Regions from separate parts of the Vibrio aerogenes genome, predicted to be linked through region 1. Evidence: riboswitches for the same ligand, from Rfam matches in the RefSeq annotation. Region 1 holds a riboswitch; the other holds the start of a gene.
What was found. Region 1 has a riboswitch for FMN ahead of ribB (3,4-dihydroxy-2-butanone-4-phosphate synthase). Riboswitches for the same ligand answer to the same signal wherever they lie in the genome.
Positions count from the first base shown of each region.

Region 2: it holds a riboswitch for FMN, as region 1 does, so the genes downstream of both, OCV29_RS19590 (DMT family transporter) here and ribB (3,4-dihydroxy-2-butanone-4-phosphate synthase) in region 1, are expected to answer to the same signal.

Region 1 is NZ_AP024861.1:1,705,600-1,720,593, reverse strand. Features, by position in the region: gene OCV29_RS07670 (methyl-accepting chemotaxis protein) at 1-1,507, shown strand, start outside; gene ribB (3,4-dihydroxy-2-butanone-4-phosphate synthase) at 1,654-2,310, opposite strand; FMN riboswitch at 2,413-2,570, opposite strand; gene OCV29_RS07660 (GNAT family N-acetyltransferase) at 2,679-3,152, opposite strand; gene OCV29_RS07655 (PA3715 family protein) at 3,355-4,161, shown strand; gene OCV29_RS07650 (MATE family efflux transporter) at 4,205-5,545, opposite strand; gene OCV29_RS07645 (carbohydrate porin) at 5,881-7,164, opposite strand; gene OCV29_RS07640 (LacI family DNA-binding transcriptional regulator) at 7,810-8,811, shown strand; gene OCV29_RS07635 (hypothetical protein) at 9,031-12,477, opposite strand; gene OCV29_RS07630 (ABC transporter ATP-binding protein) at 12,593-13,573, opposite strand; gene OCV29_RS07625 (ABC transporter ATP-binding protein) at 13,587-14,576, opposite strand; partial or broken gene OCV29_RS07620 (ABC transporter permease) at 14,573-14,994, opposite strand, start outside.
Region 2 is NZ_AP024862.1:424,643-439,636, reverse strand. Features, by position in the region: gene OCV29_RS19630 (GlxA family transcriptional regulator) at 1-224, opposite strand, end outside; gene hisP (histidine ABC transporter ATP-binding protein HisP) at 240-1,013, opposite strand; gene OCV29_RS19620 (ABC transporter permease) at 1,022-1,741, opposite strand; gene OCV29_RS19615 (ABC transporter permease) at 1,738-2,424, opposite strand; gene OCV29_RS19610 (ABC transporter substrate-binding protein) at 2,508-3,287, opposite strand; gene OCV29_RS19605 (methyl-accepting chemotaxis protein) at 3,831-5,576, opposite strand; gene OCV29_RS19600 (alpha-glucuronidase family glycosyl hydrolase) at 5,904-8,096, opposite strand; gene OCV29_RS19595 (DMT family transporter) at 8,331-8,699, opposite strand; gene OCV29_RS19590 (DMT family transporter) at 8,611-9,276, opposite strand; FMN riboswitch at 9,369-9,540, opposite strand; gene OCV29_RS19585 (SpoIIAA family protein) at 9,666-10,046, opposite strand; gene trxC (thioredoxin TrxC) at 10,299-10,739, shown strand; gene OCV29_RS19575 (response regulator) at 10,840-12,390, opposite strand; gene OCV29_RS19570 (nicotinate-nicotinamide nucleotide adenylyltransferase) at 12,607-13,134, opposite strand; gene nadE (ammonia-dependent NAD(+) synthetase) at 13,232-14,062, shown strand; gene OCV29_RS19560 (anaerobic C4-dicarboxylate transporter) at 14,447-14,994, shown strand, end outside.

The DNA.
Region 1 (14,994 bases):
ATGGTATCAGGACGGGCGTAATGCGCCCGGAGTCACCGTCACTGAACCCTATTCCGGTGCCGGTGACAGCTACTGGATCACGATCATTGAAAAAATGAAAGGCGGAGCAATCATGACAGATATGACGCTGGATTTTCTCGATGATATTGTGAAAAGTGTGAATGATATGCCGGGGGCTGTGGCATTAATTCTTAATCAGGATTCAACGGTACTGGCCTCTTCATCCAAGGCTGTCAAAACCGGAGAAAAAGCGACCGACTTTCCATGGCTGAAAGAAGCTGCACAACAAGCACTCAGCCAGCAAAGTGCCACAATCAACTACACACTCGACGGAGAAGACAAAATTCTCTTCTCGCACCGGATTCAGGCCGGAGATAAAAACTGGTATTTTGCCATCGGGCTGAGTGAATCCGTCGCATTTTCCGAACTCGCACAATCCAGAAACAGTGCGATTCTTGTGACAACGATTGCTGTGATTATCAGTGTACTTGCAGCTTACGCACTCATCCAGATGATATACCGGCCTGTACTTTCCCTGAAAGAAACGGTTTTAAGCCTCTCCAGTGGCGATGCAGACCTGACTCAGCGACTGAAAGTTGACACCGATGATGAACTTGGTCAAATCTCTCAGGGAGTGAACAAGTTCATCGAGAATCTGCAAAATATGATGCTTGAGATTACCCGCGCCACCACTTCTTTGCAGGGCAATGCGGAACAAATGCGGAATCGCTCCCGGGAAAACAGCGACATTATCCAAAACCACGTGTCAGAAACGGAACAGATTGCCGCTGCGATCGAAGAAATGAACGCCACTGCCAATGCAATGGCAACCGATGCAGCAAATACAGCAAATCTGACCCAGCAAGCAAATGAAACCAGTATCGAGTCCCGCAAGATAGTGACACAATCTCAGGAGACGGTGTCGGCATTAATTACCGATGTGAATAAGTCAGTCGACGATGTTCAGACAATGAATGATGAAACACAAAACATTAATTCTATTCTCAAGGTGATTGGTGATATTGCTGAACAGACCAATTTGCTGGCGCTTAACGCAGCCATTGAAGCAGCCCGTGCCGGAGAGCAAGGCCGTGGCTTTGCTGTTGTTGCCGATGAAGTCAGAAACCTGGCCAGCAGAACCAAAAGCAGCACAGAGGAAATTGAAACGGCACTCGAAAACCTGTTAAAAGGAACGAAGTTTGTGGTCAGCTCGATGGACAATACCAAAGGCCGGTGTCAGGAAACTGCTGACAGCTCAGGGCAAGTCGCAGAGAGCCTCGAAACCATGACAAACTATGTCGATGAAATCAGCGAGCTTAGTTCTCAAATCGCAACAGCCGCGAGAGAACAGAGTAGCGTGACTCAGGAACTCAGTCAGAATATGACCGCCATCAGCGACATTGTCGTCCAGTTAGACAGCAATGGTAAACAAGTGCTGCAAGACGCTGAAGAAGTGACAAAAATCAATCAGTCTCTGGTGTCTATCGTCAATCAGTTTAAAATATAAACAACGGCTGTTGCGGGCAGGCCAACGTTGCCGAAAAGCATATGATTCCCGGCAACATACCCTTTCTGCCGGATTTGTTGATTCTCAGCCATAAAAAACAGCGCCCAAAAGCGCTGTTTTTTTACCTGCAATGAAAATCCCTTTGATCAGGCGGATTTCTGATTCATTTGTGTCAGATATAACACAATATCCTCAATGGTCAGAACCGGCATTTGATGTGACTGAGCAAACTTAACGATCTCCGGCGTTTTCGCCATCGTACCATCCGGATTCGTCAGCTCACATAAAAGCCCTGCGGGTTGCAGCCCGGCCAGCTTCATCAAATCAATCGTCCCTTCAGTATGCCCTCTGCGGGTCATGACACCACCGGCTTTCGCCCGGAGCGGGAAAACATGGCCGGGACGGGCCAGGTCTGATGGCTTCGCCTGTGGATGAATCGCCGTTTTGACTGTCGTCACACGATCCTGAGCAGACACACCTGTTGTCACACCACGCTTCGCTTCAATCGTGACTGTGAAAGCGGTTTGATTCGCACTGTTATTTTTTTCTACCATCGGTGGTAATTCAAGCTGATTTGCATGCGCTTCTGTCAGACACAGACAGACAATCCCCGTACATTCACGGATCATCAGCGCCATTTGTTGTGCGGTGATATGCTGGGCTGAATAAATAATATCGCCTTCATTTTCCCGGTCTTCATCATCAAGCAATAAAACACCCTGACCAGCCCGCAAAGCAGACAAGGCATTTTCAACACGGGTAAGCGGATCGCCGAAACCGGCGAGAAGAGAAATCTGATTCATGGTTTACTCCAGTTATTTTTATGACCAGAATCAGGGCAGATCTTGAGGGATAAAACAAACATGCACTACACCCGAACCGGTACCGGCCAGTGTGTAGCGTGCTTTAATTCTCTCTCATCCGGACTATTACCGTCGGCTCTGGCTTTTCACCAGATCTGCTGACCCCGGATAACCGGGCGCTCGCGGGCTCATTCCCGGTTAAAAATCTGTGCCGGGAACATACCGCCGGTGGGGAATTACACCCCGCCCTGAGAATTTTAATTCAATATGTCTTTGTATCAATTACCAGAGCAAATTAATACAATTGAGACAGGCAGGCAAGGATCAATCTCATACTTGACAAGATTGCTTGCAGGACTGGTTAATTTTTAAAGCACATACAACAGGAAGTCAGTCAACGGATGTTTCGGATTCGGGCGTAAATATTTCCAGCCTGATTTCTTATAAAAACTGAGCGCCCGCTGATTGGTCCGGCTGACAGATAGCATCATCTGTTTACATCCGGCCTGAGACAGCGTCCGGCAGATAAACTGCTGCAATTCATCAGCCAGCCCGGCGCCCCGGAATGCCGGACGCAGATAAATCAGATTCACATAACCCGTTTCCGGTTGCGGGGAAACATTGCGAAATTCCAGTTGTCCGGCGATCTCCCCATCCACCCAGACATGATAATAGTGCCACTCTGGCTGCGTCAGCCTTTCACACATGCGCGCCTGATAGCCTGACAGAAATGTCTCAAATCCTTTCTCACTGCCAAAACTGCAAAGATAAGCATCCCTGCGGGCTGCCACGCAAAATGAGAAATCTTTGTCAGGATTAACCGGTTTAAATTCAGCTTTCACGATGGACTTCCTTCTGTTTATTTTCTCATCCACTCCACCCCTGCCGGGTTCACTGGCCCTGACCCTTTTTTCCGGAATAAAAAATGTTGTTTTTAATCGCAGCATCCTTTATTGTCCGGTGTGATAACCCAACAGATAAAAACGGGTGAACCGGGTGCCGGTTGCCGTCAATCCACTTGCTTATATCATGACAGGACGACAAATGAAATTTTCTCCTTTTCTTCTTCTGCTTTTTTCCGCTGCCTCACACGCGGCAGGATTTTGTGACCACGGTGTGCTTAATACGCTGATGAAAGCCTACCCACACGCAGAAATGGGCGACTACGGAGAACGGCTACATTTGCATGATAAACGGCAACGGATTGTTTCGCTGTATGACACCGTCACCCAGTGCAAAATCTGGCCGGCCCGGCCGGAACTGGCGATTATCGCAGTGAAAGCCGATACCGCATTCAATGAGGAAGAATCAAGAGAAGCCATTGATGCCGATCTGGAGCTGTTTATTGTCTCCGTCAAACAGAACAAGATTCTCAGCCACTATACAGAAAGAGGCACGCTCTCTTCAGATGCAATCTACGTCTCTCAGATCAAACTGGATACTGCCCGGTATAAGCTGAATGAGAACACCACAGCATTTGGTGTCAGAATACTGAAAAGCGGTTCATCATCCGTCAATCCTTTCAGCATGGAATTACTCAGCCTTTATTTTTATGACCATCAGCAAGTCAGCCGGGTCATGAGTTATCTGAAAGTAAGCAGTGATGGGGGCGAATATGATGGCCGTTGTGACGGGGATTTCAGTTCAGACAAAAGTGTCATTATGATGGGCAAGAACAAACAGCACGATCATTTTGCACCGCTCATCGTCAAAACAACCCGCCAGAGTTATACCACGACGATGGTTCAGGGAGAATGTATCCAGTCTAATCAACCCGAACAGAAACTCACCCACATTCTCAGATATCGTCAGGGCATTTATCAGGTGCCGGACGCAATTGCAGGATTTTAGGAATCCTCAGACTGCCGGGCACCATGCCCGGCATACAAGCCGGCTAAAACCGGGCACTTTTCATCCACACCTTTGAACGCCAGCGAAGCATCATCATCCATCCCCGGATAATTTCATCCGCCGACATCGCAATCCAGGCGCCGGGCACACCCAGCCCCCAAAAGATCCCCAGCAGCCAGGAGAGAAAAGCACCATTTCCCCACATGCTGACAATGCCGATTTGGACCGGGAATTTGATATCACCGGCACCTTTCAGACCAGAGATAAAAATCAGGTTAAATACCCGGCCGGCTTCAAGAAACACAGAAATCAATAATAAGCTGCCGGTCAGATGTAAAATATCGGCATCCTGAGTAAAAAGTGGCAGCAAATGATCCCGGCTAAGATAAACCGACCCTGTTACAATCATTGAAACCAGAAATCCGGCGACAAAATAGCGTTGCACTTTTTTCAGAATGACTCCGGAGCGTCCCTGACCGACATAATAGCCGGTTTGTATCTGTGCAGCCTGTCCCAGAGCCAGGGAAAAAGCAAAAGAAAAACGGGAAATATTCTGAGCGTAAGTAAACGCAGCCAGTGATGACGTCCCCATCTGCACCACAAAATAAGTAATACAGATCTGTGCCAGATTATAAGAGAGAATCTCACCGGCATTCATCCCGCCAATACTGAGAATCCGGGTATATATCGCCTTCGGAATGACCCGGAAGCCGGATAAAGGTAACCGGATATCACTGCGGGCAAGGATATAGCAGAGCATCAGTGTTGCGATCACCTGACTGCACACCGTTGCCACTGCGACCCCTTCTACACCATAGACCGGAAGTCCAAAGGGCTGAAACAGGGCAATATAATTTCCAATGACATTGCAGATACCGCTGATCAAATTAACCACCATCGGCGAACGGGAATAGCCATAACTGCGCAAAATCGTTGTCAGTACAATACTGATCGTCAGATTGAAAGTCATCGCGCCGGTAATCAACAGATACGCTGCGGCATACTGTTCGACCTGTGCTTCCATACCATAATAAGGTAAGCACCAGATTGTTCCGGCCACCGCAAGCAGACTCAGCAACACACCGATCACAAGCGATAACATGACGCTTGCCACGCCAACCTGAGAAGATTCTTCTGATCGCCCGGCGCCATTATATTGAGAGATAAGAATGCCGGTGCCACTGCTGACAAATGCTGAGATAATGATCAGAAAGAAGGTGAGCTGGGTAATCACGCCAACCGCAGACACCGCCTTATCGGAATAACTGCTCAACATAAAGACATCACTCGTCCCCAACGCCGTCCGGAGCAGCACTTCTGCGAATATCGGCCATGTCAGGGCAACAATAGACATACGTTTGTTAAGTGCCTGAGCCGTTCCCATTGCTTCTCCTCAATAAAAGTTTCTCCTCAATCAAAGCTTCTCCTCAATAAAAGCTAAATACCTGTTCCTAAATATGCTCCACTTTTGGTAACGAGGCAGATATCGATAAGCAGACCTTCCGCGCCAGGGAAGGCGCGGCAGAGCCCCAAGGATGGGTTTATGCGTGTCTGTGTTCGATATCTGCCTGAGTGACCTACAATCAGGAACTGGTATTTAGTCCTCAATATCAGTTTTCCCCAGAGTCTGTTGACCCGGATGAACGTTACACTGCACCCCTCTGTGACCCAGTGTAAAACGATTCATTCAATCAGAACCGGAGACTCAGACCAGAGAAATCACCACCACATATCCGCCTGAATACCGACCAGTAAATCGGCTTTATCCCGCATCGACCCATCCAGATATGTAGCTAAAAAGCGGATTTCAGGTGCGGGACCAAAGCCGGTTGGGACCACAATTGTCGGGGCAACCGTAAGTTTATAGTTGGTCGCGTGATCCCCTGAACCACTGGCATCTTCCCAGCGGTTATACTGATAACCAGCTTCAGTCACGATAGAAAAATTTTGCGAAACCGGAAATGTTGGTCTGACCATTGCCGACAACCAGCTGTCTTTGCCACCGTTATCCAAATCGTTATACTGCCCCTGAATTGAGTGAAAAACACTGACACCGCTCTCAAAGAAGTAGCCGCCCCAGATTAAAGCGCGGGCTGAAATATCACCACTTTCAACTTTCTTCATTTGCGATGGACCTTCAAGCGCACCATTGCCTGGTTTCCATGCATTATATGTTGTCAATGTCCCGCCCAGCAGTTGCCCGGACCCCAGACCTTTACCTATCTGGCCAATGTATTTGGTAAACCCTTTGTCTGACAGGCCAAAGAACTGATCTGTATGCACGATAGCCGTCATCTCCAGCCCGTTATCTGCATATTGAGTGCCGTCAACATCATTGTCAGGCAGGTATTTCCCCATGGCATGGAGTTCAACGCCACCCAAATCGACCCCAACATGCAATGCATGCATCGGGTTATTGGCATTGGTTGCCCAAAAATCGCCTTCAGCATCATCACTGGCGACATAAGCAAAATCCCATTGATAGCCACCCAGCTCAATGCCCTCGATCCCCACACCAGTACCAGACATATCGGTATAGAAAAAATCGGTCATGAAAATGTAGTTATCTTTACCGTAAAACCGGGTGCCGCCCCAGAGTGTCCCGGTCTCTGTCACGCCATCAAATTCAACAAAAGTTTCGACCATGCCGATATCACTGTTTGCTGCATCCGCATTTTCACCCAGCTGATTCACCCCGGCGGATTTGGCATTATCCGCACCAGCACGAGTTTTAATCCGGATTTTCTGCCCGGTATCGTTTTCAAAATTTTTCTGCAGAGCCAGTTCAAAATGGCTGTCAGATTCAATTCCCAAACGACCCAGACGCTCTTTTGAGGCCGGAAATTTAGAACGTTTGAAATCGTCATTTTTACTGTAAAGTCCAAGGGCACGAAAATAACCGTGAAATTCAAACCCATCAGATTTTTCAGCATAAGCCGCAGGCACTGCCGATAAACTGGCCGTAGCAACCAGGCACGCCATCGTAAGATTAGAAAGTTTCATATTCACTCCATGTTTCACATTTTTACGCCCCGACAAAGAAAGCGCTTTCTTTTATAGTTATAAAAAATCAGGCAGTTCCCCCCAGGGAATAACAAAAAAGCACGATTTACCCTTAATAACAGAATAAAACGACCTGCCTGAGACAAAAAATGACTATAAAACAATCTAACACATCAAAACCGTGATCAATACCAGAAAAGAAAGCGCTTTCTTTTATCAATAAGATGATTTACATTCCGAATCAAACTGATGACAATGATTCTTCTGATGAGTCATTCAATCCCGTGCTAAGATATATCCAGATGGGCGCCAGAGCGTCATCAAAAACAGGTCCAGTTCAAGGAAAAAACTGAAGGAATGCACCCGCCTTTCGAAGTGATGTGACACAGAAATGGACCTGTGGATGCAGTGCTTTCTTGCAAGCGCTTTCTTCATGGTTGATTTACATAATGCCGGACTGAAACGGAAAAATCGGATGCATCACACACAACCTCAACAACCCGGCGGTAAAGGAAACTCGCTGAATAATGCATCTTCAGGTTGTTTGAGTATAAAATAGTATTTTCAGCAACTTATACCCAAGTGACCTCAGGATGGAGGTTACTTGGGTATATCTCTTTGAAACATCATCGGGAGGGCGTTTCATTGATAACAATTAAAGAAGTATCGGAACTGGCAAAAGTATCTCAGTCCACCGTATCCAGAGCACTGAACGGACATCCGACCGTCAAGGAAGCCAACCGGAAAAAAGTGTTCGATGCGATTGAGCAACTGGGTTATAAACCAAATGCCTTTGCACAGGCACTCGCTTCCAGCCGGTCAAACAGCATCAGCATGCTGGTTGGTTCTCTGGACGGCCCATTCTACGGGCCTCTCATGCATCACGCTGAAGACACCGTTCGCCGGAATAATATTCACCTGATTGTGACCAGTGGTCAGGAATCTCATACCAAAGAAGTGGACTCAATTAATTTTTTACAGTCAAAACAGGTCGATGGATTAATTATTCATTCCGATACCCTTTCTGACGATGAACTGATAGAAGTCGTCAGGCAACAGGAAACCACCATTTTGCTGAACCGGTATATTCCTGAAATCGCAGCACACTGCATCTACATTGATAATGAACTGGGTGGTTATCTTGCAACCCGGTATTTACTGGAAAATGGTCATCATAAAGTTGCCTGTATCTCGGGTCAGCTGAGCAAATGTGACAGCCGGGATCGTTTGCAGGGTTATCGTAATGCACTCAGTGAATCCGGTATTGCGTTTGATGCCAATTTGATTGTTGAGGGGCGTTTTGACCATCAGGGCAATCATGAAGTCGCCCGCCGGTTACTCGACAGAGACCCGGAGATCACCGCCATCTTTTGTCAAAATGATAATATAGCCCTCGCCGTGTATGACGTTGCCGCAGAGCGCGGCTTATCAATCGGAGAAGATATTTCTGTGGTTGGCTTTGATAACGACACGCACAGTCAGCACATCCGGCCAAAACTGACGACTATCAATTTCCCTGTGGATGAAATGGGAGTTGAAGCAGCCAAAGGGGTTCTGGCGCTGGTCAATAAGCGGGAAGCATCCTTTACACATAAACTGATCCCTGAGCTGGTCATCAGAGAGTCTGTCAAAAATCTCACCTCATAATCCCTCAGCCGACCGATCAAACTTCATCAGGCCAGTCGACCATCATAAGAAAAAAGCCCCACTCATGTGGGGCCGGGGTAATGATGACGAATTGTTTGTTCCGAAGGAGTCAGGATGATAAAACGTCATTGTGATTGATAAGCATCGTCATGAAAAACATGATCTATCAGCACATGTTCCCCAAAAATATCACCATAAAAAACAGTCAGACAAATACCGCTATTTCATCATGATCGATTCAGGTACCGTGACCAACACCTTGCTGATCTCACCTTTACGTTCAAAAATACTGGCGCTCATATCAGTCGAAAGCGTCAGAGAGTCGTAAAGCACCGTTGTTTCATCTTTGAGTGTCAGTGTCACCGTCCCGCTCAGCTCTGTTGTCAGCTGATAAATAAAAGGCACCTGACAGAATGTAAAGGCCAGCTGACCGGCTTGCAAAACGTAGCTTTGCTGTTCCCCGGATAAATTCAGGCAGGTAAATAAAGATGAATGACTGAGAAACTCACTGGCTTTCAACAGGGTTGGCGACACAGAAATACGCCCGGAATTCACCATCAGGCCCAGTTCGCCAAAACGGGTCAGGATCTCTTCTTTCACCTGCCCTGTCATGCCAGGTTGCTGAGCGCCCGCATGCTTCGGCGTATGGGAATAGGGATCGGTCGGAAATGCACCATACTCATCCGGCGTTTTATTGAAACCAATCCCCTCGCGAACCAGATAGTAATAACTGGCCAGACGGCCCGTTTCCTCACTTGCAGGATTCTGTCTCCAGGCAGCCAGATAATTTTCCTGTACTGCCAGCAGTAACTTGGAAACCATATGCCAGTAGATACAACCCAGCCCTTCATAGCCAAACATCGTACCGGAGCGACCGGTAAAGGCTTTATGGTGAAAGACCGTTTCATACAATTGCTCAAGTTGCTGCCAGGCACATTCGGGTTGTTCAGGATAGTCACTCCGGACACGGTCAATCGCTTCACGCAGTAAAGCCGCATTTTCAAACTCAGGATGAAAATGAGATGCTCCGGCATCATCCGTCTGCACAATCCGCCGATCATTTTTTTCTGTCATGCTGACAAGAAGCGGATTCTGCCGGACGCATTCAGCCGGAATCAGGTTTTTCTCAAGGAATGAACTCAAATCTCTGTCCGGATACAGCATAAAACTGTGTTGATCTTCACGGTACATCTCGCTGGTAAACAGATGATCAAGCAATTCAACAGCCTGCGCCGGTGTCAGAACACCAGAACTCAACACAGCGACCTGGCCCTCCAGCATTGGATAAAGCGTGTCAATCGTTAAACTTTCACGGCTGTAAGTCACAATATTATAAGCATTGTACAGACCATCCTGGCGGCGGTTACCCGCGATGGAAGCATCCAGTACGGCCTCACTCAATGTCAGCAACTCTCTCAAGACAGCAGTTTCAACAACAGTTTTCCCGGAAAAGCCATTCAGGTGATAGACCCGCTGTCTGTAATCATCTGCCGCTTTTTCCAGCCGTGTCAGAATCGATTTCCTTGTCTGCCGGTTCACCGTTCCCTGATGAATCGCCTGTGTTGCATCCTGTAAAATCCGGGTAATATTCAATGCCCATTCCAGGACTTCTTTCGAGACAGCAACGGCTGATGGTATATCCTTTATCAGCTTCTGCATAAAACTCACGTAGCGACGAAGATAGTACAGCGTCACCATCGACAGACCATTGCCGACAATCGCATTATTTGCATCATTCCACTCAGGGCGCTGTGTATTGAGCCAGATACCGCCATCCAAAACCAGATTACTGAGTTTCGCCAGCAGTGGTACCAACATTTTCTCAGTCAGGTTGACCAGATAAACCTCACCATTGCGGTCTGCGATTAACCGGCCATCACTCCCCATCTGCTGTACCCGTGCTTCAATCCGGTGTTGCAGCGCATGATTGAATGACACGGTGTCTTTCGGATTTTCAAACAGTTTTTCAACCGAACAGAGTTCATACGGCACATTGGCATAACTGAAAATGTCCTGAGCCATCAGCTTCACCAATCCGTCATATTGATACTTATCAGCTAATTCGAAAAACTTAAGCAGATAAATGATCTGATGATCTCCCCAGTAACCGATATTGCTCCACGGGTCTTGCGGGTCAAGTATCTCCCAGTCCACACCTTCTTTGGTTATCCGGTACGGGTTATAGCCATCGATCGTGGAAGCATTCACAAATTTAGCCAGAAAAGAAAAAATGAACCCCGGATAACTGAGCGCCAGCGCTTCCCAGTTCTGGAAAATGTCCCGCCAGTTTCCCTGATAAGACAGTAATCTCTCACCATGCTCATCTTTGAGCTTAATCTCATAATGATTCCAGGGACGACTCGGGTCACCATGTCTGCGGCCAAAGGTCAGCGGCAGATATTCATACCCCAGACGAATCAGCTGCGGATCACCGGACTCAGTCAATTCACTCATCAAATCTGCATGAGTGAAGGCATCTGGCATCAAATCAAAGAAATCGGCATATTTATCTGCGATCAACCGGTTGGTTCTGCCGATGGTAGCGATCAGATCCTGCTTATTAATTTCATAGTTATTCTCAAAAATACCACCCCGCATCGAATTAAACAGCACATTGGCATAATGATGGACGTGCGTATTTTCATCTGCCGTCATTTGCCAGGCATCCCCGCCGGACATCAGGTCAATCAGCTCTTTCTGGTTTAACGCAACACTGTCTTCGATCACGCTGGCAAGGCAGGATGAATCCGACATCACCGCCCTCAACCGGGAAATATCGCTGTGGCTCTTATCAATATCGGCGACAATCATCCATGATTTGCTCTGAGAAGCCTGCAGCAAGCCGGTTTTACAGATAAAGTAGCTTCCCCGGACGCCGCGGGTTAAATCCTCCCCGGTCAACGGCCGCCGGTGACGAAAGTCATTCAGTTGTTGACTGGAGAGCAAAATACAGCGGCTTTCCTCATCCACACTAAACACCGTGGTCGCTCTTAAAGACTCCGCCGGTTCCGCACGGTCGCTCAGTTTGGCGTACATGCTATACAGAGCCAGTGAACTCTCCGGCAGTTTTTCATTCCACTTATACGCATCAACCAAAGCGCTCCGGGTCTGCAGTGCCGCCAGTGGTGCGCCGGATGGCAGAATATTCTGAATACCATCCAGTACTTCCGTTTCCCGATCCAAACCAGACAAATCCGTCAGTTCACTCTGGCGAACAAAACCAAAACGTTCACTGGTATTCCAGCTATAGCGGAATCGCATGCCAAGTGAATGGTTCATTTCCTCAAACAGAATCTTATCGCCCAGAGCGCTTTTATACAGATTACGTGTCACGATATACAGATGATCGTGATGTGAGTTAAACGGCTCCCACATACACCATTTGTCTTTGTCTCTCACCCAGATAATCGTTTTCGGCCCGGTGTTCCCGGCACTTTCGTGAATATGATCCACCGATTTATAAGGGAAAAGTGCATTCTCAGGCCGGATACGGCCCGCGGATAAACTACCTGCTGATGAAATAAACAGCCAGTGATCGCCTGAAGAAACCACACTGATGAAAAAAGGTGCCATCTGATCGACATTTTCAATCTGATAATAGCGTTCCCCCTTTAGTTCAACGAACTTTCCTTCTGTTTTTGAATTCATTTGATGCTCAAGATTCATAATTTCATTCCCGGCTAAAGAAAGCCTGTTTCTGCTTACAGGACCCACAAAGAAAGCGCTTTCTTTAAGCTATAAAAAATAGACTGTATTTAAAATTGTTCCTGTCATCCGCCTTTCAGAGATGATGACAACGCGCATAATGCCCCTCACTCACCCTCGTTGGCCCGGGAAGGGATTGTGCACAGACTTCGCTGGCTTTCAGACACCGTGATGTAAACGGACACCCCACACTATCCGGCTTCCATAGCGGAATTTCTCCTTTTTTTGCTGACAACGCTCTCTTTCCGGTCCTGCCTGCTTCAGGCACCGCCGACAGAAGCAGCTGTGAATATGGGTGTTGCGGATTTTGAGTGACACTGTCACTATCTCCCCACTCAACCATATGTCCGACGTACATCACCGCGGTCTTTTCTGCAAAGTAACGGGCCGTTGCTATATCGTGCGTAATATACATAAATGAAATACCATAGTTGTCCTTCAAATCGGACATCAGGTTCAGAATCCCCAGACGAACGGACACATCCAGCATCGAAATCGGTTCATCAGCCAGAATGACTTCCGGGTCAACCGCTATCGCGCGGGCAATCGCGACCCGCTGACGCTGTCCGCCACTCAGCTCATGGGGATACTTTTCAGCCGTCTCTTTTGCCGGAGATAAGCCGACCAGTTCCAGTAATTCATATACCCGCGCATGGACAGTCCGCTTGTTCGCCCGGTGATGAATCAGTAATGGTCTGGCGATATGGTGAAAAATTGTATGAACCGGATTGAGAGAACCAAAGGGATCCTGAAAAATCATCTGGACCTGCCGGGCATATTCCAGCGCCCCGTTCTGCCGGATAAACTCTGCCAGCGGCTGGCCTTTGAAATGTATCTCACCTGCCGTTTCATCATCAATCCGGGTCAGAATTCTTGCGCCGGTACTCTTTCCTGAACCGGATTCTCCGACAATCGCTAAAGCTTCTCCTCTGCATAAGTCAAAAGAGACATCATTGACGGCCCGCATCAGCTCAGCCTTGAGAGACTGGCCGACAGGAAAATCTTTGACCAGATGACTGACAGATAAGATCACTTCCGGTTGATTCGCTGTGTCCATGATTTTCTCCTGTCTACAGTAAATGGCAAGAAACAAGACTGCCATTGGCAACCTGTCTGAGTACGGGTTCTTTTTTCCCGCAAGTGGCATCACAAACATGACATCTTTCGCGGAAGTTACATCCGGGCGGAAGATTGAGCAGGCTGACGGGATGGCCCGGAATACCAAATAATCGCTCCTTCGGGCCGTGGATGGTCGGAAAGGATGAAATCAGACCTTTGGTATAAGGATGTTGTGGATCACCGAACACATGGCGGGCCTCACCCATTTCAATCAGATTCCCCGCATACATCACGCCAATACGGTCAGCAATTTCACCCATCAGGCTCAGATCGTGGCTGATAAACAGAATCGAGAAACCAAACTGACGCTTCAGGTCATAAAGCTCATTGAGAATTTCCCGTTCAACCACCACATCCAGCGCAGTAGTCGGCTCATCCATAATGATGAGTTTAGGCTCCAGCGCCAGCGCGACTGCAATGACAACCCGCTGTCTCATGCCACCGCTCAACTGATGTGGAAAACTCTGCAGCCGGTCAGCATGAATACCAACGATGTTCAATAGTTCGGCTGCACGCTCTCTGGCCTGCCGGGCGGTCACTTTTTTATGAGCACGAATCACATCCGTCAACTGTTCACCAATGGTAATCACCGGGTTGAGGGAATTCATCGCACTTTGAAACACCACAGACACTTCATTCCAGCGGAAATTTCTCAGCTGTCTCTCATTCATTTTAAGGACATCCGTCCCCTGATAAAGAATTTCACCTTCTGAAATCAGTGCCGGCGCTTTATGCAGCCGGGAGATCGCAAAAGCCAGCGTACTTTTTCCACAGCCGGACTCACCGGCAATCCCCAGTGTTTCCCCCGGCGCCAGTGAAAGACTCACCTGATTGACAGCACGGGCCACACCGTTGGGAGAAACATAATCCACACACAAGTTGCGAATTTCCAGTAACGGGGCAGCATCAGACAAATAAGGCCTGCCGGACAGATAACTCATTTCAACCCCCGTCGTTTATCCGCTTCTTTTTTAAGTTTGCGCCACAGTTTCATGTGTGGCCCGGTTCTCAGTTTCGGATTACTGACCTGATCAATCGACATATTTATCAGCGCCAGAGCCCCCCCCCGTCATGGCCAGCGCCAGTGCAGGTACCAGCATTTCCCACCATGCGCCGGTATATAAAGAAGAAGAGGTCTGTGCCCAGTACAACATCGAGCCCCAGCTCACCTCTGTTGCATCGCCGAGTCCCAGAATCCCCAGCCCGGCTTCGGCTCCCATTGCATAAATCACCGTGCCTAAAAATCCACCAAACACGATCGAAGTCAGATTCGGTAATATTTCGGCCAGAATAATCCGAATTTTCGACTCTCCCATGACTTCAGCCGAAATAATGAACTCTTTGTGACGAATCGCCATC
Region 2 (14,994 bases), on a different replicon from region 1:
GGAGTGCTTTGTACAGATTGCGGCCCGTGAAGCGGTTCACACGGTGGCAGTTCTGAACCAGACAGCCAGGTCAACTGGTACTTGTCTTCATTCAGTAACTGGTTAGCCGCTAAAAAAGGCGCTTCAGCAGCGCCGGCAGAAAACAGGGAGGATGAACCCGGCAAATACACGACAACACGGTAGCCAGGTTCAGATGAGGTGGATGCAGAGTGCTGCGCTTTCATGCCCGAACACGCCGGTTATTTCAGTGCACCGGACAAAAATTGCTGTAAGCGCTCGCTTTTAGGATGATTAAAGACTTCCTCCGGATTGCCTTCTTCCTCAATTTTTCCCTGATGAAGAAAGATGACATGGTTTGAGACATGACGGGCGAATTCCATCTCGTGAGTGACCACAATCATCGTCTTGCCTTCTTCTGCCAGCTTCTGCATAATTTTCAGCACTTCACCAACCAGTTCAGGATCAAGCGCTGAAGTCGGTTCATCAAACAGCAGTACTTCCGGCTCCATTGCCAGAGCGCGGGCAATGGAAACCCGCTGTTGCTGACCACCGGATAAATGAGCCGGGAAACGCTGTTGCGCCTGTTCATCAATCCCGACTTTATCCAGATATGTCAGTGCACGCTGTCTGGCTTCTGCTTCACTGATCCCCAGAACTTTCATCGGTGCGATCATGACATTTTCCAGCACCGTCATATGACTCCACAAATTGAAATGCTGGAAAACCATCGTCAGTTTGGTTCTCAGCAATTGCAGCTGTTTGTCATCAGATACTTTAAACTGTCCGTCACTGTTGCGGACCATATGGATTTCCTGACCATTCACATAAATGGCCCCGTCACACGGTTTTTCCAGAAAATTCAGACAGCGTAAAAAAGTACTTTTCCCGGAACCGGATGAGCCGATAATACTAATCACATCACCAGCATTGGCCTGAAGCGATATACCTTTTAACACTTCATGAGATCCGTACTTCTTATGAAGATCTTTGACGGCAAGTTTTGAGTTATGCATAAGATTCCTTACTTCTGAGCTGAAATCGGCCGGAGATGTCTTAACCACCGTTTCTCGGCTCTTCTGAACAACGCTACCAGCAAAAATGAAATGATAAGATATAAAACCGCAGCAATACCAAACGCATGAAATGACTTATATGTTGCAGCATTGACGTCCCGGGCAACTTTCAGAATATCCGGAACCGTTGCCGTAAATGCCAGCGACGTTGAGTGTAGCATCATGATCACTTCATTACTGTAAGCCGGCAATGCCCGGCGTAGTGCAGACGGGATAATAATGTGGCGATACATTTTCCAGCGGGAAAAGCCGTAAGCTTTTGCTGCTTCAACCTCACCCCGGTTGGTTTCTTTAATCGCACCAGCAAAAATCTCTATGGTATAAGCACAAGTGTTTAAGTACAGCGCAATCAGCGTACAGTTATATCCACTGCGGAAAAACCAGTTCAAAAACTCGGTGGAACGCACGAAGCCCAGAGTGTAAACCCCGGTGTAGAACACTAACAGCTGAACATACAGCGGCGTTCCCCTGAACACATAAGAAAACAGCCAGACCGGAAAAGAGACGAAGCGGTTTTCAGAAACCCGTGCGACAGCCAGCGGTACCGAAGTGATAAACCCCAGTAACACCGAGATAACCAGTAACCAGAGTGTGACAGCCACACCAGAGAAATGATAACCATCAGACCAGAGAAAAGCCTTCCCATATTGTTGCAGAATTTCAATCATGACGTCATCTTCCTCTGGTCAAAAGCATAACGGCGATTGAGCCAGTAAAACACTAAATTCGAGATGGTGGTGAACAGCAGATAAACCGCGGCAGCAACAATCGTGAAAAAGAAGAACTGATAAGTGCCTTTACCCGCCATCTGAGTGGCCTTCACGACATCAGCAAGACCAATAATTGAAACTAATGCGGTCGACTTCAGAATAACCAGCCAGTTATTTGATAATCCGGGAAGTGCATGACGCATCATTTGCGGGAACAGAATCAACCGGAAAATCTGCCAGGGGGTAAAACCGTATGCGGTTCCTGATTCCAGCTGACCATCAGGCACAGCCAGAAATGCGCCGCGAAACGTTTCAGCCAGATACGCGCCATAAATAAAACCAATCGTCAAAACACCGGCGGTGAAAGGGTCAATATCGATCTGTTCAAATCCGCTGAACTCGGTAATTTGGTTCAGAATCAGCTGAAGTCCGTAAAAGATCAGCATCATCAGCACCAGATCCGGCACCCCACGAACAATTGTGGTATAAATATTCGCAAGGAAAACAACAGGCCGGTTACCAAATAATTTACCACATGCGCCGAGTAGTCCGAGGACAATTGCAACAAAAACGGATAACACCGCAAGCTCAATTGTCATTACAGCACCATCAAAGATAACACTGCCATAACCTTGTAACATATTAATTTACCTGAAGAAAACAGCCCGTCATATCAACATAACCAAACATTGTTATGTGCACAAGGGGCTGCTTGAAAGATGATTTATTTACCGTAGATATCAAACTGAAAATATTGCTTCGCTATTTTCTGGTAGGTTCCATCAGCTAACATATCGGCAAGAACTTTGTTGATACTGTTTTTTAACTGCTGGTCTTCTTTACGGATACCAATACCGGCACCCACACCGAAATATTTTTCATCGTTCACTTCCGGGCCGCTAAATGCGAATCCTTTTCCGACTGAACGCTTCAAAAATCCGTCATCGGCAGCCACAGCATCCTGAAAAGAGGCATCAAGACGTCCGTTGACTAAATCAGCATACACGAGGTCCTGATTCTGATAAGAAACGACATCAACCCCATGCCCTGCCCATTGGTCTTTTGCATAAGTTTCCGCTGTCGTCCCCTGGAATACACCAACACGTTTGCCGGCAAGAGATTGTGCCGTTGGCTGAAGTGTCATCCCTTTTGGGGCGACCAGACGGGCTGGCGTGCCATAGAGCTTATCAGTAAAATCAATTTCTTCCAGACGTTGCGGTGTAATCGACATTGAAGACAGAATTGCATCAATTTTCTTGGCTTTAAGCGCCGGAATCAGTCCGTCAAAATCACTTTCAACCCATTCACAACGAGCTTTCAGACGTTGACAGATTTCTTTCCCCAAATCGATATCAAATCCGGCAAGAGAACCATCAGGCTTTTTGATCTCAAAGGGCGCATAACCGGGTTCGACGCCCAGACGAATTAAACTGCCTTCCGCGGCCTGAGCAAAAGATGTCATCAAACCAAACAACAATACGGTCAGAAACTTCATTCTTTTCATTATCACCTTCTATCTAAATCACTTCAAAATGTGGAAACTGACGACCTGTCAGTACAAAATGTCTGTCAGCACTCAAACAGCACAAAGTGTGCCACCAGCATTTTTCCGGTATGATCGAAACTAAAAAAACATATTTAAACATTAAATATGAATAATTAGCTAATCAAAAGGCAATCATATCATGAAATATTACATATAAATATAGATCGTTTTTAAAAATACGCGTTTAAAGATTTTTATGTTGACGCACAAAATTGGTGCACGATCGCACTAAAAACAACACAACAACAACATTTAAAAAACCTAAAAGATATACATTTTACAAACTAACCAACAAAATTATTAGCAATTCATTAACAATATTTTTGTTAATTGCGCAACAGGGCGATAATCAACTCACGATTGATACAACAATGAACCATATAATTAACATTTCAGAACCGCATAAAAAACCATCAGGCCGAAAAATAAAAACCGGTCATGAACTTTCTGATTCATGACCGGGGACAGAACTTAAAACGTTTTCAGAGCCGTTTGGCTGTATCAGGCTTCAATTTTAAACTGGCTGACAATATCAGACAGCTGCTGATTCGTTTGAATTAAACGCTGTGCTGTCTCTGTCGTGTTATCTCCATTTTCGTTAATGCGCTGCACCATCTCTCTGATATTTACCATACTGCGGTTAATATCCTCCGTCACACTGCTTTGTTCTTCTGCTGAGGTTGCAATCTGAACAGATAAGTCATTAATTTCGGTGACAGACCGGGTCATTTTATCCAGCGAAGACATAACAACACCGGTTGTCTCTGCGGTATGACGACAGCTGGACTTGGTCGATTCCATACCGGCAACCACAGTTGAAGTCCCGGATTTCAAACGCTCCAGCATACCAACAATGTCTTCGGTACTTTTGTGTGTCCGGGAAGCCAGTGCACGGACTTCATCGGCAACGACGGCAAATCCGCGTCCCTGCTCTCCCGCACGGGCCGCTTCAATCGCAGCATTCAGGGCCAGAAGGTTGGTTTGTTCAGCTATCCCACCGATTTCGCCCAGCAAATGGCCAATTTCATCCGTATGTTCATTCATCTCAGAAACAAAACGGGCCGTTTCTTCCACTTCATCTATCAATGAGCTGACATTATCGACCGCCTGCCGGACCACCTCACGTGACTGAGAGGCTTCCGCATTTGTCATCTCGGTCTGATTCGCTGTGTTGGCAGCATTTTCAGCCACAACGGATGCCGTGGAGCTCATTTCATTAATTGCAGTCACCGTTGAATCAAGCTCCATACTGTGCTGATGAAGCAGATGCCCGTTCGAATCCGTTTGTTCTTCAAGTTTCCTGATTTCCTGACTGATAGACTCCGTAGACTGCTTCACCTGTTTCATCATCGTCTGCAGATTCGAAATAAACTGGTTAATGCCTTGTGCAATCATACCCAGCTCATCACGGGTATCGACCTGTAACCGGTGCGTCAAATCACCGTTACCATTGGCCAGATCTGCAATGAGATTTTTCAATAACAAAATCGGCTTCATCACCCAGTTGATTAATAAAAATGCAATTGGAATAAGAATGATCCCAGCAATAATCAGCGCAATCGTAATACGGTTATTTAAGCTATCGGTATCATTCTGAATATAATCATTGTCAATAAATCCGGTCAGCGTCCAGGTTTTTCCGGCGACATCAAATGTCTGACTGATTGGGGTTATATTTCCATCAATTTTATTCGAAAATACCAGGCTGTTTTTTGCATCCATTAATTCAAGGTAGCTGCCGTCAACAGACATCGATTTCAGCAATAATCCCAGTGGCGTCAGATCAACGACGAATAAATTCCCTTTTTCTTCCCCTTCAGGAACAATGATCGTAATTAATGGCTTCTTGTTCTGAAAATAAACATCCGTCACCATCACTTTTCCGTTAGCCTGTGCAAGTAAATTCAGATATTTCTGAGTCAGGGCCTCGTCCGAAATTTTCCCTTCTTTGCTGATCGCCATACCAAAAGCAACTTTTACTGCATCATGAAAACCTGTTCTTTCAGCAGCTTGTTTCACTTCAGAGAAACTGAATTTTGTTGATTTTGCCAATACAATATTGCTTTCAATTTTATCAGCAATCACATTTCTGACGGTTTCAATCTGAGAACTGATAAATGATGTATCCGCTTTATGAATATAACGACTAATATAAACATTGGCGCTTAAATAAGAAGTCATAATCGTTACAAAAATAATAGATATAACAATTGCAACAAGTTTTGCTTTAAATGATATTGTTTTCATACTATATCGCCTCAGTCCATCTTATTGATATAAAGCCCCAACGCTTACTCTGAATCCCACGCAACGTGTCACCGGCATATGCCAGAAACGATCTATGAATATATCAAGTCCGGGATTAAAGTGCATAAAAAATGTTAATATATGTTTTCATTCTTTAACCTTGAGCAAACTTTGCTGTGTTGTGAATATTAATTGCCACCGGGTTGTGTTTTATTTTTCCGGTCAAATAAAATCCCGGCTTTTTATATTTCCGGGATATTCTCCTTTTTGGTAAACAAAGAACCCGACACTCCGGCATCAGAAAACCGGAGTGCCGGACTGATGAGGCTACTTTCCGCCCTGGCCCGGCGCGTAAGGAAAACTTAACTGTTCATAATACGCCAGTGTATGATGAGGTTTTTCAAGTCCATCAGGTAACGGCTGACCGGAGAATTGCTGAAAGTACAAAACACAGGCATCCCGCCACCATTCGGCTTCCTGTTGCTGAATCACAAAAGCCATTCTGACCTGCTCAAACTGCAATGGATCCAGCTTATCCTGAAGGTGATCCCATTGCGCCGCCATCGCTTTCACATCGGCAGCGCCCTGATAATAACGGTGAACTAATTCATTCCACAATGTACGGCCTGACGAGGGAATTTTGTAATCCCAGGGCAAATGATGAAACCAGAGCAGAAATTTTTCCGGCGTGGTTTGCGGGTCGGATAATTGCTCCCGGAGCGGTGAGAAATACTGCTCAACTGCGTTCACACCCCGCGGAGATCGGTCAAAGCCGATACCGGCTTGATCCGCTTTATGATAATAAACCGGATTCCAGTCATCCCGCGGTAAAGAATCAACCCAGGGACCGGGCCCATAATGGTGGCCAGTGCCCATGATGTGATGTAATCCCAGTGGCGTCATATAATTCACGGTCACTTCACGTGAAGCCATCATCATCTTTTCAATCGCTGCAACCGCCTGTTCGTCATGCGTTAATGTCATCTTGATCCAATCACCGGCAATGCCGGCGGCTGACTGAGTGTGATCCCATGCCAGCCGGCCAAACACATACCAGTTTGCCTGCAGTAATATATGTCCGGTCCAGTTACGATCACTGCCGATATCAGACACACCGGCGATACCACTGAGCCGGTGACCAAACAACGAACCATCAATCACTTTTGCGACGGTCGAACCCTGACCTTTGGCATACGTATCTGTTTCAAGGACTTCTTTGTATAACGGGCCAAGATAAACGGCATGGGTGCTGAATCCCAGATATTCCATCGTAATCTGGAATTCCATCATCAGTGATGTGTTGGGTGTTGCACCAAATAACGGACTGACCGGCTCTCTGGGCTGGAAATCAACCGGACCGTTTTTCACCTGAAGCAACACATTGTCACGAAACTGGCCATCCAGTGGTTTAAACTCGCTGTAAGCCTGCTTTGAGCGTTCTTCATGCTTCTCATTGGCATAGACAAAAGCACGCCACATCACAATCCCCCCATAAGGCGCTAAAGCATCCGCCAGCATATTTGCACCTTCGGCATGCGTCCGGCCAAAATCGCCGGGGCCCGGCTGTCCTTCTGAGTTAGCCTTGACCAAAAATCCACCAAAATCAGGAATCTTTTGATAAATGTCGCGGGCCTTATTTTTCCACCATTGTCTGACGGCCGGATCGAGTGGATCAGAGGTTTTCAGCCCACCGGTTAACTGTGGCGCACTGAATTTGACCGACAGATATACCCGAATACCATATGGACGGAATACATCCGCCAAAGCGGTGACTTTATCGAGATATCGTGGTGTCAGGATTAATGGGTCCGCATTGACATTATTCAGAACGGTGCCATTAATGCCGACAGAAGCATTGGCCCGGGCGTAATCATAATAGCGCTGATAAATATATTCCGGTAATTTGTGCCAGTCCCAGATAGATTGTCCGGCATATCCGCGCTCAACATGCCGGTTCAGGTTATCCCAGTGATCCAGTACCCTGATTTTGAGCTTTGGTTCCGAGGCAATATGCATTGTGTCAACAGACTGCAGTGTTTGCAGCTGCCTGAGTAAACGAAAAGTACCGTACAATGCCCCAATATCTGTTTTTGCCGTAATAACATTGACGGTCTTTCCCCGGTAACGTATTGTTTTTATGAGATAACCTTCTTTTGACGCGGGCACACTTTGCTCCACCTCAATGCGCAGCGGTGCCGGCAGGTTTGCCAGCCTTCCGATAATCAGAGACGCCTCTGAACTCCGGGCAACAGGGAGACTTTTCCCCAGCAGTCCGCGAAAGGCGTAATCCAGTTCCTGCCGGACAACCTGTAGCGTCTGGCTCTCTCCCAATACCTGCCAGTGAGAAAACTGATGTCTGTATTTGTCTGACAGCACCGGTGAGCTGATGGGATCATATTTGAGCCAGAGCCGGTAACCGTCTTCCCCGGTGAGTATCGACCTGGCCAGCAAGGGAAAACTGAGCAATACCAATAACAAATAGCCGGTGAACCGTCGGCCTGTACGATAGTTCTTTTTCATTTTTTCAGCCTCATATGGATATCAGAGCCAGCAAATCACATAAGATATTGATTGCATATATTTATAAACGCCCTGAATATAGCAATCAAACGCATATAAGACATATAAAATGTTTGCATTGTTGTACTATTCTTTTACCCCGGACAGATTTCTGCCCGGCATCTGGATAAAACCCCGATAATAAAAAAGGGCTCACCCGAAATTTCAGCCCTGAATCTGTCGGAGAAAAGTGATTTATGCCTGCTGTTTTGTCAGCGTTGCAGAGGCTGGCTGAACCACTTTATTTTCACGCAGCTGCAATCCCAGATTGCCTGTCAGCAGGACCAACCCACCCACAATCTGATAGAAGGACAAAGTTTGCCCGAGAAACATCCAGTTCACTGTTGCGGCAAAGACAGGAAATGTCAGCTCAACCAGAGTTGCCCGGCGTGCAGGTATGTAACGCAATCCCTGATAATAGAACCACATCCCCGCCAGTCCGCTCAGGCATGCCATCATCACAACAGACTCCCAGTCACCTGTTGCCATAGGCTGGATGCTTGCAGGCTGAAAACAGATTAAAACAGCTAACACAGTGAAACCGGAAAAGAAGCGTCCGAACAAAATTGCGTTTGCCGGACATTGTTGTAGTGACAGGTATTTTCCGCAAACCGTTGCGCCCCCCCCAGGCAACAACAGCCCCCAAGGCATAAAGATATCCCTGAATAATGTCGCTTCCCTGACGGGTCGTATGTAGATCATGGCGTGATAAAGTCAGGATGTCAGGCCACATCATCACCAGACTTCCAAGAATTAAAATACCAGCCCACAATACAAAAGAAGACTGAATCCGCTCTTTCAGTACGAAGCAGGCCAGTAAAATTGCCACCACCGGCTGTAATTTCTGCAATAAAATCACCAGTGTTGGATTCAGGTAGTGAAATGCTTCGGTGAAAGCCAGCGTTCCCAAAGCCGAGCCGACACCGCCAATAAACAGCATGCACAAAACCATTCGCCAGTTCAGTTGCTTAAAAAAATGACGATACCGCCAGCCAAAAGGCGAGATCAGCACTGTCAAAATCAAATGCTCGGTAAAAACGACCTGAAGTGTACTGTATCCGGCCCCCAGAAGCGGGTATCGGATGAGAGTATCAATCGCCCATGTTAAACATGCGACCATGATGAATAATATTCCTGCCACCTTATGAATTCTCCATAATGTAAGATGCACAGGGGTGATGATTGAAATACCGGACGATCACGAATCATCAATATCACGGATTCATGGGTCTGGTCGATCTTCTTTCATCCGGACTATCACCGTCGGCTCCGGTATCTCACCGGATCTGCTGTCCCTGCGGCCATCAATGGTCTCAGGCGCTCGCGGGCTGTTTGCTGAGTTGCCACCGCAATCTGCAACAAAATCACCGCCGGTGGGGAATTTCACCCCGCCCCGAAGTTCGATTAATAAAAAGTTCGATAAATAACAAGAGACCTGAGTGATCTCAGGCATATGAGCAACCTGAATGCATCAAGTTGCCCGCCAGCGTATTGTAATACGAATCAGCCGTTGTGCAAGAACCTATCCGTTCAGTTCTGCAGCCAACGGACAGCGGCATCATAATCTTCAAAATAGCGAACATCGCCGGTTGTAAACCAATCCGTCACTTTCGCCATCAGAGCCTGCCACTCTCTTTCACCATAAAGTGCAACCTTATTAAAGTCCGAACCATGACTTAAACCCAGCTTGAAGTCATCCCAGGCAGCCCGCAGCTCCCAGCCTTCAAATTGTGTTATATCAACTAATACATTCACCTGGGGCGTATTGACTTTCGCAATCGCAGCATCCAGTAATGGCGTAATGATTTCATAATCCTGATGAGTGAGTGTTCCGGTTGCCTTGATATAAACAAAAAATTCATGGTCAACACGTTCCAGCCCGATCGATAAGCTATGTCTGTGATATGTCATTGCACACCTCCACACCATCTATACCCGGTTCAGCCGATTTGAAAACATCCGGACATAGTTATTTAAATCACATGTTTCTGATAAAGGTTCAACACTGAATATGCTTCAACCAGCGGCTCAGATGACAGACTTACAAAACTCATGGTTGTTATGATTCAATGATTGATGATATTTTTCCCGGATACCCATACAACCTGATACTGCATCTAAAGGTAGATTAGGTATATTCTTTTATTATAACAAGAGCTGCATATCATGACTTTTAAAACACGCTGCCCATCCTGTCAGGCGATGAACCGCTTACCTGCCACGCAGGTTTCAGATGTTCCGCTATGTGGAAAGTGTCGTCAGCATTTACTTGACGGCCACCCGGTTGAAGGCACTTCAGAAAACTTTCAGGCGCTGATGCAAAGCGATATTCCGGTTGTCATCGACTTCTGGGCACCATGGTGTAATCCATGCGTGGGCTTTGCGCCGGTTTTTGAAGAAAGTGCAAAAAACCGTCACAGAAAAGTCAGGTTTATTAAAATCAATACCGAAGCGGAACAGGAACTGGCGGCACAATTTCAAATCCGGAGTATTCCGACCATCATGGTTTACAAACAGGGGCAGCGCTTGAATATCATCAATGGTGCACTGCCGCAATCTCAGTTTGATCAATGGCTGGATGAAACCATTCGCCAGTCAGAATAAGGATGTGCAAAGCACTTTCAGCCAGAGGAAAACTGGTCTGATGCGGTTACGGCTAATCCGGGTTAATGGTTAATCCGGGTTAATGGTTAATGGTTAATGGTTAATCCGGATGCTGTTCGCGGATTTCAATGAAGTCATCCCAGTTGTCGAGGAATAAATCGACCAGTTTCGGATCAAAATGTTTACCGCGCTGCGCAAGTAATTCATCCCGAATCTCCGAATCGCCCCATGCTTCTTTATAACAGCGCTTGGCACCCAACGCATCAAATACATCTGCCAGAGCCGCAATACGCCCACTCACCGGAATATCGTCGCCACTACGCTGACATGGATAACCGCTGCCGTCCCATTTCTCATGATGATTTTCAGCAATCTCCCGCGCAACCACCATCAGGCTGCGTTTAGACTGACTTAAAATCTCAACACCATAGTCGACATGTTTTTTCATGATTTTCCACTCTTCGGCATCCAGTTTACCTGGTTTGTGCAAAATGCTGTCCGGGACTGCCACTTTACCCACATCATGCAGTGGGGAAGCATGTTTAATCAGCTGAACATTCTTATCCGGCAGCCCATATAACTGCGCCAGTCTTTCACAATACAGAGCCACACGCTGGACATGTGCCCCCGTTTCTTTGCTCCTTGCTTCCACCGCATTGGACAGGTGATAGACAAGCTCTTGCGATGTCTCCTGCAAATCAACCATCAAATTAATGTTGTCAAATGTCAGGCTGATATTCTGCATATAGATTTTCAGTAATTGTTTATCCAGATCGGATAATTCGCCGACTAAATTCACATACAGCAGGTTATCAATACCGCGATCATCACTCATATGAAACACATAAGCATCAGAAAAATCATAAGAGTGTTTATTTTTCAGAGCGATCTTACAGCGTTCTGCAACAATATCCGGTAACACATTGAAACTGCATTCCTGATAGAAAGAAACGTAATTGCCAGTCGCAGCAATCGTCATTGCACGTCCCATTTCGCCATCCAGATGCGGCTGAACAATACAGTAAAATGCTGACGCTTCAAGACCGATCAAAGACGTGAGTTGCTGAAGCACGGAGGTCGCATAGTTTTTGAGGGTCTTGGTATTCTGTACATTTGCTGAGGCCTGAATGACTTTACTCAAGCCCTCTTTTTGCTGTTCAATCAGACACAGGTCGCGATACGAACGTAACATAGAATAAAGCAGTGTTCTGAGCTTCTGAGTCGTTAATTCCGTTTTTTCTTTGTAATCATCAATCTCATATTCCTGAATCGCTTTATCTTCAGGAGTCTGCCCTGCCTGCCCGGTCCTGAGCACTAACCGGACCAAACGGTCCTGATAGTCATCCCGGATAAACCGGACCAGATCGAGCCCGGCATGTTCTGTTTCCATGACCACATCAATCAATGCCAGAGCAATATTTTTCTCACGCTGAAAGATCTCTTTGGCTTCTTCCCCTGAATAGGCAGAGATCAACTGAAGCGGACGCTTTTGAAAAGAGAAATTACCCAGCGCAAGTTGTGTAATCTGATGCATCTGAGGATCATCATCGACCAGTAACACTTTCCAGGGCTCTTTGATCTTCACCGACTTGGTATGATCAATTTCTGGTTTATGATCCGGCTCCTGACGCATATCCGCAAACAATTCCATACTTATCCCTTCTGCAACACTCTGACGACATAATGCCCTAATATAAGTTTTAGCACATACATCACATATTCTCGCTTTTTCTTTCTTTAGTGAGCTGAATATCAAAAAATATACTTTGCCACCGGGAAGATTTCAGGGAGGTCGCAAAGTCATGCAGATGCTTATGACAGAAGCAGGCTTTATATTTAAACAGGTATATACCCATATATGGGTATATTATGATTTATCTGAGTGATAAAGAGACAAGTCCTGAATCATGCTTACAACAGATGGTGTCGTCAGGTGTGAGACCGCTTTTCCCTGCTGAATTTGCTCCCGGATCGCGGTACTGCGGATCTGGACTTTTTCCGGACAGGCCAATAGCGAAAATTGCCGTAGGATCTCCTCCGCTTTATAGAAACGATCAAATTTCAGCAGATTGTCCGGACCAATCACAAAAGTCAGCTCATCCTCAGCATAACAAGCCTGTAAAGCTTTCAGCACCGCATAGGTCGTGACATGCTGTTCAGGCTGATAAAGCTGCGCTTCGATATCTGACCGGATAATTGCCGGATGACCAATGTCCGCAATAAATGCGTCAACCAGCTGACACCGGACCGGATATGGCAACATCGACTTTCCCCAGGCATGCGCGATACTGGGGACTAATAAAATCCGGTCAAAATGGCTCAGTGATTCAATCACACTTTTGTGTCCAAGCGTCGGCGGATTAAAAGCGCTGCCAAAAACGGCAATTTTCAACATATTCGTCCTTTTTGATTTCATTCTCCGGTTTTCTAATTCACCGAAATCAGTATGATATTGGAAAGATATATATTGCTTGCACGAAAAGGAATGTCAAATGGAACAATTGATCCGTAAAGAAATGCATGTACTGCCAACGATAGACCCTGAATACGAAATTCAGCGACGGATTGATTTTATCAAGCGCAAACTGAGTGAATCTGGTTGTAAAGCGCTTGTGCTGGGTATCAGTGGGGGGATTGATTCCACAACCTGTGGCCGTCTGGCACAGATGGCGGTGAATCAGTTGAATGAAGAAACATCATCAGAGACTTATCGGTTTATTGCTGTCAGATTACCTTATGGTGAACAGAAAGATGAAGATGAAGCGCAAATGTCGCTCTCGTTTATCAAACCAACGCACTCTGTCAGCGTGAATATCAAGGCTGGCGTTGACGGGCTACACGCGGCAACTCATGTCGCTCTGGAACAGACAGACTTGTTACCTGAATCTCCTGAAAAAATTGATTTTGTCAAAGGGAACGTGAAAGCACGGGCCAGAATGACAGCGCAATATGAAATTGCAGGTTATGTCGGTGGGTTAGTGTTAGGGACCGATCATTCAGCAGAGAATATCACCGGCTTTTATACCAAGTTTGGCGATGGCGCATGTGATTTAGCACCGTTGTTTGGGTTGAGTAAACGCCAGGTCCGCCAGTTAGCCGCGACATTAGGTGCGCCAGAGTTACTGGTGAACAAGACACCGACAGCAGACCTTGAAGAGTTATCGCCGCAAAAAGCGGATGAAGACGCACTCAGCCTGACCTATGATCAGATTGATGATTTCCTTGAAGGCAAACCTGTGCCTCAATCAGTCACCGATAAACTCATCAGTATTTATCAAGCCACCGAGCATAAGCGGCAGCCAATTCCAACGATTTACGATTAATCATTTGGATGTGTCTGGTGAAGCAAATAGACAAGGGCATGAATGTCCTTGTTTAAGCCTTTTTTATAAACGAAAAGGGGGACGGCTTGAGCAGTTTGCGGAACCAGATATATCCAGATCAGAAAATGACTTAGAATGGTATGATGAAGTTATATTTTATTAAAAATCAATTTTATCAATAAAATTTACATTTCATTCATATAAAAACTCTTGTTTTGATACATCTGGTTCTCATCCAGATTACCTTTAGATGATGTAACGTGAGTTATCTCTGATAGTCTGATAAATATCGGAAAAGAAGCATTTAATGTGACCAGCCATCTATCATTTTATTATTAGTTTGATGAATATATATCCAGATGAAATAGAAAAGGAGTCCATCCTATGCTGTATCTGGAATTTTTGTTCCTTCTGCTCATGCTGTATATTGGCTCCCGTTACGGTGGTATCGGATTAGGTGTCGTCTCCGGAATCGGGCTGGTCATCGAAGTATTCATCTTCAAGATGCCTCCCACTTCTCCTCCCATAACGGTCATGCTCATCATTCTTGCTGTTGTTACCTGTGCATCCATTCTTGAGGCCGCCGGCGGATTAAAATATATGCTTCAGGTCGCCGAGAGATTGCTGAGGAAAAATCCAAAACGTGTCACACTGATTGCTCCTTTTGTTACTTATTCAATTACATTTCTGCTGGGAACCGGGCATGCGGTTTACTCCATCATGCCAATCATCGGTGACGTCGCGCTGAAAAATGGTATCCGGCCCGAACGTCCGATGGCAGCAGCATCGGTTGCTTCGCAAATCGCGATCACTGCCTCTCCTATCTCTGCAGCGGTTGTCTATTATCTGGCTCAGCTGGCTAACCTTCAAAGCAATATCACGCTGCTATCGATTCTGATGGTGACTGTCCCTGCAACCTTATGTGGTACGTT